2 linked regions of the Sinorhizobium sp. BG8 genome follow. Each later gene encodes a partner of the first gene's protein in a complex. Links are inferred from orthologs where the notes say so. Each region holds a gene or a part of one and is shown in the gene's direction. Other genes may lie near its edges.

Region 1 (5,998 bases):
TGATGGGCCGGCCCGGGCTCTCGGTGCTCGACATCGGCAGTGGCTGGGGCGGCATGGCGCTCTATCTCGCGCGCTACCTCGGGGCGAAGGTCACCGGCGTTACGCTTTCCAACGAACAGTTCGCGATTTCGACGGCCCGGGCAAAGGCCGAGGGACTTTCGAATGACGTGCACTTCCTCCTCGAGGACTATCGCAACGCGCCGAACACCTACGACCGGATCGTGTCCGTCGGAATGTTCGAACATGTCGGGCGACCGAACTACCTGACCTATTTCAAGAAGTGCAGCGCCCTCCTCCGGCGGGACGGGGTGATGGTGCTGCACACGATCGGGCGGACGGACCGTCCCACCTCGAACAATCCGTTCATCGAAAAGTACATATTCCCGGGTGGATACATTCCCGCACTTTCCGAGGTGATGCGGGCGGTGGAGAAATCCGGCCTCGGCGTGACCGACATCGAGATCCTGCGCATCCACTATGCCGAGACGCTCCGGCACTGGCGCGAGCGCTTCATGGCCCAGCGCGACAAGGCGAAGGAGCTCTACGACGAAGCGTTCTGCAGGATCTGGGAGTTCTATCTAGCCGCCTCGGAGAGCGCCTTCCGCTGGCAGAACCTCGTCATCTTCCAGCTTCAGATCGCCCACGACCCGACAGTCGTTCCCCTGACCCGGAACTATCTGGAGAGCGGCGAGAATTGCCTCAAGGCGCGCGAATCGGATGGCCGAGGACAGTCGCCCGGGGCTCGCAAGTTCCCGCATGAGGCGTCTTTCTGAGACAACCCGCCAGATCCGCCGGGTCGACGTCAAGACCCCGGGCGATGCGCCGGGCCGCCGGCCGGTGAATTCACCGCCACTGTGGATTTTCTGCAATCCGCCCCCTGTGGAAAAGTCTAAGACAGTGCCCAAACGCGGCAAGCCTCCGGACCTAGTCACGGCGACGTCCCCGAAGGTCTTGACCGGGACGGCCGAAAGGCAGAAACCAACCTCCTTCAAAGCATAGTGGGAGAGATTCGGCATCATGAACGATGTTGTGCGAAAGCTTGCCAGCCAGGGCCGTGACAACGCCGAGCCACACCATCGCGAGGCACCGGGCAACATCGAAGCCGAACAGGCGCTGCTCGGGGCCATCCTCGTCAACAACGACGCCTACTACCGCGTGTCGGACTTCCTGAAGCCGAGCCATTTCCATGAGCCGCTGCACAGGAAGATCTTCGAGCTCGCCGGCGACACCATACGCATGGGCAAGATCGCGACCACCATCACGCTCAAGACCCACCTGCCCTCGGACTCCAAGGTCGGAGACCTGACGATCCCGCAATATCTCGCACGCCTCGCTTCCGAAGCGGTGACGATCATCAACGCGGAAGACTACGGCAGGGCCATCTACGACCTGGCTCTGCGCCGCTCGCTGATCACCATCGGCGAGGATATGGTCAACATCGCCTTCGACGCGCCGCTGGACATGCCGCCGCAGAACCAGATCGAGGACGCCGAGCGCAGGCTGTTCGAGCTTGCCGAGACTGGCCGCTATGACGGGGGATTCCAGTCCTTCAACGATGCGGTCGCGCTCGCCATCGACATGGCCGGTGCCGCGTTCGAACGTGATGGCAGCCTTTCGGGCATCTCCACCGGCATACAATCGCTTGACGCCCGCATGGGCGGCCTTCAGCGCTCCGACCTTATCGTGCTTGCAGGACGTCCCGGCATGGGCAAGACGTCGCTCGCAACCAACATCGCCTACAACATAGCGGCCGCCTACGAGCCCGAAATCCAGGCCGACGGTTCGTTCAAGGCGAAGAACGGCGGCGTGGTCGGCTTCTACTCGCTTGAAATGTCGTCTGAGCAGCTCGCCACCCGTATCATCTCGGAGCAGACCGAAGTCTCCTCCTCCAAGATCCGCCGCGGCGACATCTCGGAAGCAGACTTCGAAAAGCTCGTCGCCTGCTCGCAGATGATGCAGAAGGTGCCGCTTTTCATCGATCAGACCGGTGGTATCTCCATCGCCCAGCTCTCCGCGCGAGCCCGCCGCCTGAAACGTCAGCGCGGTCTGGATTGCCTGGTGGTGGACTACATCCAGCTGATGACCGGCTCGGGCAAGTCGAACGAAAACCGCGTGCAGGAAATCACCCAGATCACCACCGGCCTGAAGGCTCTCGGCAAGGAGCTGAACGTGCCGATCATCGCGCTTTCCCAGCTGTCGCGTCAGGTGGAAAACCGCGAGGACAAGCGGCCCCAGCTTTCCGACCTTCGTGAATCCGGCTCGATCGAACAGGACGCCGACGTGGTGCTGTTCGTGTTCCGCGAAGAATACTACGTGAAGAACCTCGAACCTCGGGACGAGTTCGACCCTAAGTACGAAGAGTGGAAGATGCAGTTCGAGAAGGTGAAGGGGACGGCCGACGTCATCATCGCCAAGCAGCGTCACGGACCTACCGGAACGGTGAAGCTCGCCTTCCAGTCCGAATACACGCGCTTCACCGATCTCGCCGATCCCTCCTTCACCCAGTACGAGCACTGAGCGACCGGCGACCGGCCATTCGAGGCGCGGCGCGCTGGAGCGCGTTGCGCCTCACCAGTTTCAACGCGTTCTAGAGACCCGCCGCGCGCAAGGCCGCGACGGAGACGACGCCAAGGGCCGCGGCCGCGAGCATGGGCAGGCGCAGCGCCGCAAGTGCGGTAATGGCGCATCCAATTGTCTCGACCAGCCCCGTCGCGAGCGCAGTCGGCGCGACGACGGAGATCAGTACGGCGGGCGGAATCGACTCGATCGCCTTGCGTCCGCGATCGCCGAGTGCCACGTGGCGGACCAGAACGAGGCCAGCAAGGCGCATCATCATCGTCGCGACGGCCATGGCGAGGATGGCAAGGAGCGTGTGGGGATCGAGCGTCATGCGTGCACCTCCTTGCGCGCCGGGCGGTTTGCAACGACGGCGGTGATCACGCCCGCGACGGCACCGGCGGCGATATACCAGACGCCGGGTACGAAATGCTGGACAACCACGGCGGTCATCGCGCTCGCCAGCAGGATGGCGCCGGTCTCCCTGCCCTTCCAGAATCCCATCACGAGCACGATGAAGACGGCGGGAAACGCGAAATCGAGTCCGAGCGCCACGGGATCGCCGAGAAATGCGCCGAGCGAGGCACCAAGCAGGGTCGATGCGACCCAGCTGGCGTAGAAGGGCACGGCAAGGCCCGCAAACCATGCCGGCGTCAGCCGCGCCCTGCCCGCGCGGAACTCCGCCATGGCCCAGATCTCGTCGGCCAGCAGCAGCATGGACAAGGCTTTTCCGGTGGGCGAGAAAGCCTCCATCTTCGTGGCAATGGACGCGCTCATCAGCACATGGCGAAGGTTGATCAGCAGTGCGGCGAGGCCGACGCCGGCCCAGGGGGCCGGGTGGGTCCAGATGTCCATCGCCACGAACTGCGACCCGCCTGCAAAGACCAGCGCGCTCATTACCGTCGCCTCCAGCGGCGACAGCCCCTTGGTCGCGGCGACCGTTCCGAAAACGAGCCCGATCGGCACCACGGCGGCGATGAGCGGAGCGATAGCTCGCAGCCCGCCCATGAATTCATCGCGTTTCCCGCCCGTAAGCATCTTCCTCGTCCCCGTTGAAAGAGGCGCGTGATAGCGCGGTCAATCCAACCGATCTTGAACGAAAGTGATTATCTCGCCCGATATTGCCCGGGCGTGAGGCCGGTGCGGGCCTTGAAATGCCGGGTGAAATGCGCCTGGTCGGCGAAGCCGCATTCGAAGGCCACCTCCGCCGGCGGACAACCCGTCTGCAAAAGCTTGCGTGCCTCCCGGATGCGCTTGTCGGTCAGGAAGGCGTGCGGCGTGATGTGGAATTCCTTGCGGAAGGCGCGGATCAGGTGGGCCCGGCTGAGGCCAGCCACCTTTGCCAGTTCCTCCAGGCCGATATCGGTCGCGTAGTTCTCGACAAGATAGTCGCGCGCCAGAAAGACCGCGGTGCGCTCCTTTGTATCGACGGGCGCGAGGATAAGACTGCCATGGCGCTCGAACATGGCTGCGAGCACCGAGAACATGCTTTCGTCGGCCTCCAGTGCCCCGGTCTTTTCCTCCAGTGTGCGGTGGGCGCGGTTGAATGCCTTGGCAAGCACCGGATCACGCAACAGCTGCTTCGAGAAGGCGGGCGATGCATGGAACGCGTGGCCGGAGACATCTTCCAGGATCTCGCGGAAGAGATCTACGGACGGGTAGATCATCCGGTAGCGGTAACCCTCACCGCCCGGCACGCCGTCGTGAATCTCACCGGGATTGATCAGATAGAGGTCGCCCGGACCGGAGCATTCGCGCTCGCCCCTGATCGTCGCGATCTGGTTGCCGCTTTCGATAGCGCCGATGCTGAATGTGTCATGGGCGTGCGGAGCGAACTCGTGCGTGATGAAGGTCGCGGACAGGCATTCCATGCCGCCGAACCGCTCGTCCCTCCAGAAACGAGTGCTTTCGGCGCCGGCAAGCGGCATCGCCTGGGTCGCCTGCTGTTGAGACACATTCTGCATGCTGCCCACTATAGCCGTCTGAAGGTAGGCTGTATTGAACAAAAGTGACGACGGCTATTGCCGGAGCGAGGCGACGTTGCAGGTATTGGCAATGACGGCCATCGCGGCGCGGCCCCGATGAACCTGCTCGGCATCCATCATCGCAAAATCGATGCGGTCGCGGCATTCCGGTTCGGCGTTCCCCTCATGACCCAATGCGAAGCGGCTCGCACAGTAGAGCCCCGTACCCGTCAGCACGACCTGCTGCGCCCGAGGGTCGAGAACCGGAATCGGATCGCGTTCTGCGATGAGGTCGTCGACCGACGCGTAGGCGACGGCGGAAGTGATTGCCGAAAGCCCCGTCGTAGCAACGAAGAGCGACGCCCATTTTCCCGGAAACTGGAGCGCGGCGAAGGTGCGCGCAACGCAGGGATCGCCGCCGAGCTCCAGCCGGGTGACAAGGCGGGGAGCCTTTGGGTCGTCCGCGATCGAGTAGTAGATGTCCGCACTGCCGTCCTCGTCGGGCTTCTGCCCGCCGGACGAGAGCTCGAGGAGTACGGCAAAGGCGTCCCTCATGGCACGGGAGGTTTCAGTCCTCTCCTCGGCCATCGGCTGCCGCGGCCACAGCACAAGCATCGCCAGAAGAAAGATCGCACTGCACTTACGCATGTAGGTTCTCCCTGCTTGTGCCCTTCGGTCCGGTGCAGACGGCCGGCCGGGACATGCTCCAGGCTGTGCATCGTCGACGACGACGGTGCATATTGCAGCTCATTCCTCCAGCCTGTATCTCAAAGCAATGAACAAAAACCACCTCGACCGCCGTCACGCCTTGCCAATCGCCGGCGAGGACCATGCCCGCCTCACGATCGACCTCGGCGCGCTCGCTTCGAACTGGCGATCGATGTCACGGCGCTCGGGCGCGGCACGGACAGCCGCGGTCCTGAAGGCGAATGCCTATGGCATAGGGCTGGAAAGTGCTGCCCGCACCCTGTTTGCGGCCGGCGCGAGGGACTTCTTCGTCGCAAGCCCCGCCGAGGGCGCGACCCTGCGCCCCATCGTGCCCGACGGCCGTATCTTCGTGCTTTCCGGCATGTGGGCCGGATCCGAAAGGCTGTTCTTCGAGAACGACCTCGTGCCGGTCATTTCGTCCGAGGAACAGCTAGCCATCTTCATGGCGGCGATCGCAGATCGCAGCGACCACCCCTGCGCCCTGCAGATCGACACCGGAATGAACCGGCTGGGGCTCACCGTCGCTGATGCAACGGCGCTCGCAACGGACCCCGCGCGTCCGGCCAGCTTCTCGCCCGTGCTGGTCATGAGCCACCTCGCCTGTGCGGACGACCCCGCCCACAGTATGAACCGCACGCAACTCGATCTCTTCAGGCTGGCAACGGCCGCCTTTGACGGAATAGACGCGAGCCTCGCCAATTCCGCCGGGATCTTCCTCGGGGAGGACTACCACTTCGACCTCACGCGCCCGGGAATTTCGCTCTACGGGG
Region 2 (5,146 bases), 1.7 Mb from region 1 along the record:
GATGAAGCGGCTGGCATAGAGGCCGCTTGCCGGATCGGCCGGATCGTGGTCGCAATGAAGGCCGAAACCGCCATGGGCCATCAGCCATCGCTGCTGGCTTCCGAAGATCGCCGTCAGCCGCGGATTTTCGCGGTATATGTCAAGGAGTGTGCGGGCGCCCTGCTGCACTGTGGGAAAGAAACGCGCGTCTGCGATAAGGGTATCGGCGGAAATCGGCATGTCTGTCTGGTCCATCGGACGGGAACCGTGCGTGGGCCCCCAGTTAGACTCGAATGCTCTTTCGATCAAGGGTTGTCTTTCACAGATGCGGTACCTGCGACGTTCTCACCCTGTGAATTGCTGTGGGCGGCGCGACAATGGGTGGCGAGCGAACCGCAGCGCGTCTATATGATGAGCTTGCCGAGGGACCCATGCGCTTTTCCAACGCCTTTCTTGACGACATCCGTGACCGCGTTCCGATTTCGAACGTGATCGGCAGACGCGTGACCTGGGACCGCAAGAAGACGAACGTGTCTCGCGGCGACTACTGGGCGTGCTGCCCTTTCCACGGAGAAAAGTCCCCGAGCTTCCATTGCCAGGACCGCAAGGGCAACTATCACTGCTTCGGATGCGGCGTGAGCGGAGACCATTTCCGGTTTCTGACCGAACTCGAGGGGCTGAGTTTTCCCGAGGCGGTGCAAACGATCGCCGACATGGCCGGCGTGCCGTTGCCGGCGGCCGATCCGCAGGCGGAGCGGCGGGACAAGGAACGCACCGGGCTGCTCGACGTCATGGAGATGGCGACCCGATTCTTTCAGGACCAGCTGCAGACGGCGAACGGCGCCCGGGCGCGGGCTTACCTTCGCGATCGCGGTCTCACCGGTCGCACGATCGAAACCTTCCGGCTCGGCTATGCACCTGAAAGCCGCAACGCGCTGAAGGAATTCCTGGCGGGCAAAGGGGTCGGCAAGGAAAGCATCGAGGCCTGCGGTCTCGTCGTTCACGGGCCGGAAATCCCTGTTTCCTACGATCGCTTCCGCGATCGCATCATGTTTCCGATCCTTTCTTCGCGCGAGAAGGTGATTGCCTTCGGCGGCCGGGCCATGTCTCCGGATGCGCCGGCCAAGTACCTGAATTCGAACGAGACCGAACTCTTCCACAAGGGCAACGTCCTCTACAATTTCACCCGAGCCCGGCGTGCGGCACAGTCTGCGAGCGGACCGGGCACGATCATCGCGGTCGAGGGCTACATGGACGTGATCGCCCTGCATCAGGCGGGCGTCGAGAACGCGGTCGCGCCGCTCGGCACGGCGCTTACCGAGAACCAGCTCGAACTGCTGTGGAAGATGACGCCGCAGCCCGTCCTCTGCTTCGACGGCGACGGGGCGGGCGTCCGTGCGGCGAACCGTGCCGCGGATCTGGCGCTGCCGCACATCAAGCCCGGCCGTACGGTCCGCTTCGCGATGCTGCCTGATGGCAAGGATCCGGATGACCTCGTGCGCCATGAGGGAAGGGGCCCGTTCGACAAGGTGCTGGCCAATGCCCGCGCGCTTGCCGACATGATATGGGGGCGGGAGGCCGGCAGCGGCACCTTCGAGACGCCGGAAAGCCGCGCCGAACTCGAGGCGCGCCTCAGGCAGATAACCGGCGTGATCGCGGACGAGGATGTCAGGCGGCACTATCAGCAGGACATGCGCGACCGGCTCAACGCCTTCTTCCGGCCAGCCCAGCAACCGGTGGGCGAACGGGGCGGCTTTGGTGGCCGACAGCGTCAGCCGGGCGGGCGCGGGCAGCAGGGCGCGCGCGGTGGCGCAGCGGTCGCCGGCATATCCGACCGGCTTGCCCGCTCGACACTGGTGCGCGGCGCGCAGGATCTGCCGGCGCTGAGAGAAAGCGTGCTCGCCCTCACCATCGTCAACCACCCGCAGATCCTCTTCGAGGAATATGACGAGATCGCCGCAATCGAATTCGAAAATCGGGACCTTCAGCGCTTCTGGTCCGCCGTACTTGGGATCGCGGCGGCTGCAGGCGTGCGGCTCGACCGCGAGCGGCTGGTGGAGGAACTGGAGGCGGCGGGCTTTGACGCCATGCTGAAGGGGCTCGACCAGCAGATCCGCAATTCCAGAATATGGACGGCAACGGGGGAAGCCGCGCCGGAGGATGCACGCGAGGGCTATCTCCAGGCGATGGCACTGCACAAGCGCACACGGGCGTTGCTCTGGCAGCGTCGCGAACTCGAGCGCGAACTCGCGCAGGCGACGGAAGAAGGGGACGACGACAGGGTTCCGCAAATCCTGCGCGCGCTTCAGGAAGTCCAGCTTGAAACTGTGCGGCTCGAGAACCAGGAAGCGATCATCGACGGCTTCGGCGTCCTTTCCGGCAGGGTCAAGGGACCCGCGAAGGGATGATGCGCCGGCGCGGGGCCGACTTGCGGAGGACGGGCTGTCCGGTTCCCGCGATGTCGGTCAGGCAGCACGAAGCGCTCCCCGCTGCTGCCGCGGAATTCAGCGCGCTTCCACCAGCGCGCTGAACGTCGCCAGGTCCACATTTCCGCCGCTCAGCACGATGCCGACCCGCTTTCCGGCACAGGGGATCGTTCCTTGCAGCACGGCCGCCGCTGCGAGACAGCCCGTCGGCTCCACGATGATCTTCATGCGTTCGGCAAAAAAGCGCATGGTTGCGACGAGTTCGGCATCGCTGGCAGTGACGATATCGTCGACATCGCGTTTGAGGATCGGAAAATTGCAGTTGCCGACACTCGGCGTCAGAGCGCCGTCGGCGATGGATTTGGGCACGGGGATACGGATGACCTCGCCCTTGCGCAGGGATTGCTGGCCGTCGTTGCCAGCTTCGGGCTCGACGCCGATGATCGTGCAATCGGGGAGGAGAGCCGTCACGCTGAGCGCGCTGCCGGCGAGCAGGCCGCCTCCGCCGAGCGGCACGACGACAAGGTCGAGTTCTCCCACCTCCTCGATCAGTTCCATGACGGCAGTGCCCTGTCCGGCGATCACGTCCGGGTGGTCGTAGGGGGGAATGAGGGAGGCTCCCCGCTCGGCCGCAAGTCTCCGACCTATTGCCTCGCGATCCTCCGTATAGCGGTCGTAGAACACGACTTCCGCGCCATAGCCCCTCGTGGCGGCTATCTTGATCGCCGGGGCGTCACTCGGCATGACGATCGTCGCCGGAGCCCCCTGCAGCTTCGCGGCATAGGCGATTGCCTGGGCGTGATTGCCCGAGGAGAAGGCGATGACGCCTCTTTGCCGCGCGCTTGCGTCGAGGGCTGCTATTGCGTTGTAGGCGCCGCGAAACTTGAAGGCGCCGACGCGTTGCAGGTTCTCCGCCTTGAAGAACAAGCTGGCGGACGCCTGTTCGTCGGCCGTCCGGGAGGTCAGGACCGGCGTGCGGTGGGCGAAACCGAATATGCGTTCACGGGCGGCCTTCACATCCTCGAAGGTCGGGATCCTCAAGGCCTCGCTGACGTCGGAAATGCTGGTCAAACATGCCTCCAAGGTACTGACGGCTCGAATCGGAAACGATCGGTCGATGCGAGACATCTTTCCACGGGCACAGCGGGGAAGCAAACCGCGCTGTTATCCGCGCCACCACGGAACCAGGGGCTCGTCTGGTCGAATCGCCGGCCTCGTGCAATATTTCCGGAAAGGTGGAGGGAAAAGCTGATGAATTTCCCGGGAATTGCCAAGATTCTTGCCGCATTCGGACCGCTGCTCTCCACGGCCGGAGCTGCGCTCGCGCAGCAAGCGGACGCAGACGCGCTGTCGAAGCAGCTCTCCAATCCGGTTGCGTCCCTCATCAGTGTCCCGTTCCAGAGCAATTTCGATTTCGGTGCCGGTCCTGATGATGACGGCTTTGCCTATACGATGAACTTCCAGCCGGTCGTACCGATCGAGCTCAACGATGAATGGAACATCATCTCGAGGACGATACTGCCGATCTCCTACCGCGACTACATTCCGGGTGACAGCGATCTCTTCGGGCTTGGCGACATCACCCAGAGCTTCTTTTTCAGCCCGAGCCAGCCCGGTCCCGGAGGATTGATCTGGGGGCTCGGGCCGGCTTTTCTTATTCCAACCGCCTCGGACGACGCGCTCGGCACCGGCAAGTTCGGGCTGGGCCCGACAGGTGTCGCTCTCGTCCAGCATGGTCCATGGACGGTCGGCGGGCTTGCGAACCACATCTGGTCGGTCGCCGGTGACGGCGACCGCGAGGACGTCAACCAGACCTTCCTGCAGCCGTTCGTTTCCTATGCACTTGGGCACGGACGTTCCGTGACGCTCAACACGGAATCGACCTACGACTGGGAGCATTCCGAATGGACGGTGCCGATCAACCTGATGTTCGCGCAGGTGACGCATTTCGGAACCCAGCCGGTCAGCCTGCAGTTCGGCGTCAGATACTATGCCGACGCACCGCCCGGCGGCCCGGAATGGGGCCTGAGGGCCGCCCTGGTTTTCATGTTCCCGAAGAAATAGCGGCTTTCCGTCCGGATCACTGTGCCACCCTTCAGGCGGTTGCCTCGCGCTCGTAGATGCTCTGCGCCTCCGAGAGTGCCTGGTCGAGTGTTTCGCCGGGTTGATAAAGCGAGAAGAGATCCGGCGGGGCGACGCCGTCTACGAGGCGGGGACACACCTGCGGCTCGCCGACGATGGTCCTGACCGGGATGACCCCGGCCCAGACCGGATGGCCGTAATCTTCCTCGTTGTCGCCAACGCCTTTGGCCCGGACCTTTGCCGAGGCTTCGTCGATGTGCATGCCGATGACCGTTGTCGCCTTGACCTCCTGGGTCGTGACGGGGCGCAGGGTGGAGCTTCGTCCCGGATAGAAGCGATCCACGACGCCGCGGATAGCTTCGGCCTTCTCCTGCGGATCATCGATGATGCGCGCCACGCCGAAGCACATCGCCGAACGATAGTTGGCCGAGTGGTTGAAGCCGGCACGCGCCAGGACCAGGCCGTCGAGGTGGGATACGGTCAGGCTGGCCGGCGTTCCCTGTTTCAGGTGCCTGAGCATGCGGCTTGCCGACGATCCATGCCAGTAGAGCATCTCGCCCTCGCGCCAGAAGATGGTCGGCGTGCAATAGGGCTGCCCGTCGATCACATAGGCCACGTGGCAGAGCAGGGAGGCATCGAGAATGGCGTGGACGGCTGCC

Evidence for each region. Proteins that work in one complex are often made in the same cells at the same time.
Region 2: the proteins of F3Y30_RS10150 (region 1) and dnaG are in contact, whole or in part, in a crystal structure (PDB 2R6A), measured with the Geobacillus stearothermophilus proteins. The link is inferred for Sinorhizobium sp. BG8 from one-to-one orthologs. Residues at the interface, in WP_033016901.1 of Geobacillus stearothermophilus: Ser13, Glu15, Ala16, Gln18, Glu91, Leu92, Asp94, Ala95, Val96, Pro97, Thr98, Ala99, Ala100, Asn101, Tyr104, Tyr105, Ile108; in WP_049624496.1 of Geobacillus stearothermophilus: Lys456, Leu457, Leu458, Pro459, Ala460, Asn463, Ala464, Leu467, Leu535, Leu536, Ile537, Ala538, Gln544, Glu545, Asp548, Tyr549, His552.

The regions. Positions count from the first base shown.
Region 1 is NZ_CP044011.1:2,165,342-2,171,339, reverse strand. What follows is about bases 394-3,267. They hold F3Y30_RS10150 (replicative DNA helicase), read left to right. Parts: upstream 394-1,017; coding sequence 1,018-2,517; downstream 2,518-3,267. Other genes in these bases: F3Y30_RS10140 (AzlC family ABC transporter permease), read right to left, coding at 2,887-3,267; F3Y30_RS10145 (AzlD domain-containing protein), read right to left, coding at 2,588-2,890; F3Y30_RS10155 (cyclopropane-fatty-acyl-phospholipid synthase family protein), read left to right, coding at 394-773. Outside these bases: more of F3Y30_RS10155, read left to right, coding at 1-393; more of F3Y30_RS10140, read right to left, coding at 3,268-3,594; F3Y30_RS10135 (AraC family transcriptional regulator), read right to left, coding at 3,663-4,520; F3Y30_RS10130 (hypothetical protein), read right to left, coding at 4,575-5,168; alr (alanine racemase), read left to right, coding at 5,296-5,998. UniProt on the Escherichia coli protein: The main replicative DNA helicase, it participates in initiation and elongation during chromosome replication. Travels ahead of the DNA replisome, separating dsDNA into templates for DNA synthesis.
Region 2 is NZ_CP044011.1:3,853,342-3,858,487, reverse strand. What follows is about bases 1-2,898. They hold dnaG (DNA primase), read left to right. Parts: upstream 1-410; coding sequence 411-2,387; downstream 2,388-2,898. Other genes in these bases: F3Y30_RS18065 (threo-3-hydroxy-L-aspartate ammonia-lyase), read right to left, coding at 2,484-2,898; F3Y30_RS18075 (hypothetical protein), read right to left, coding at 1-234. Also shown: more of F3Y30_RS18065, read right to left, coding at 2,899-3,476; F3Y30_RS18060 (transporter), read left to right, coding at 3,657-4,469; F3Y30_RS18055 (pyridoxamine 5'-phosphate oxidase family protein), read right to left, coding at 4,501-5,146. UniProt on the Escherichia coli protein: RNA polymerase that catalyzes the synthesis of short RNA molecules used as primers for DNA polymerase during DNA replication.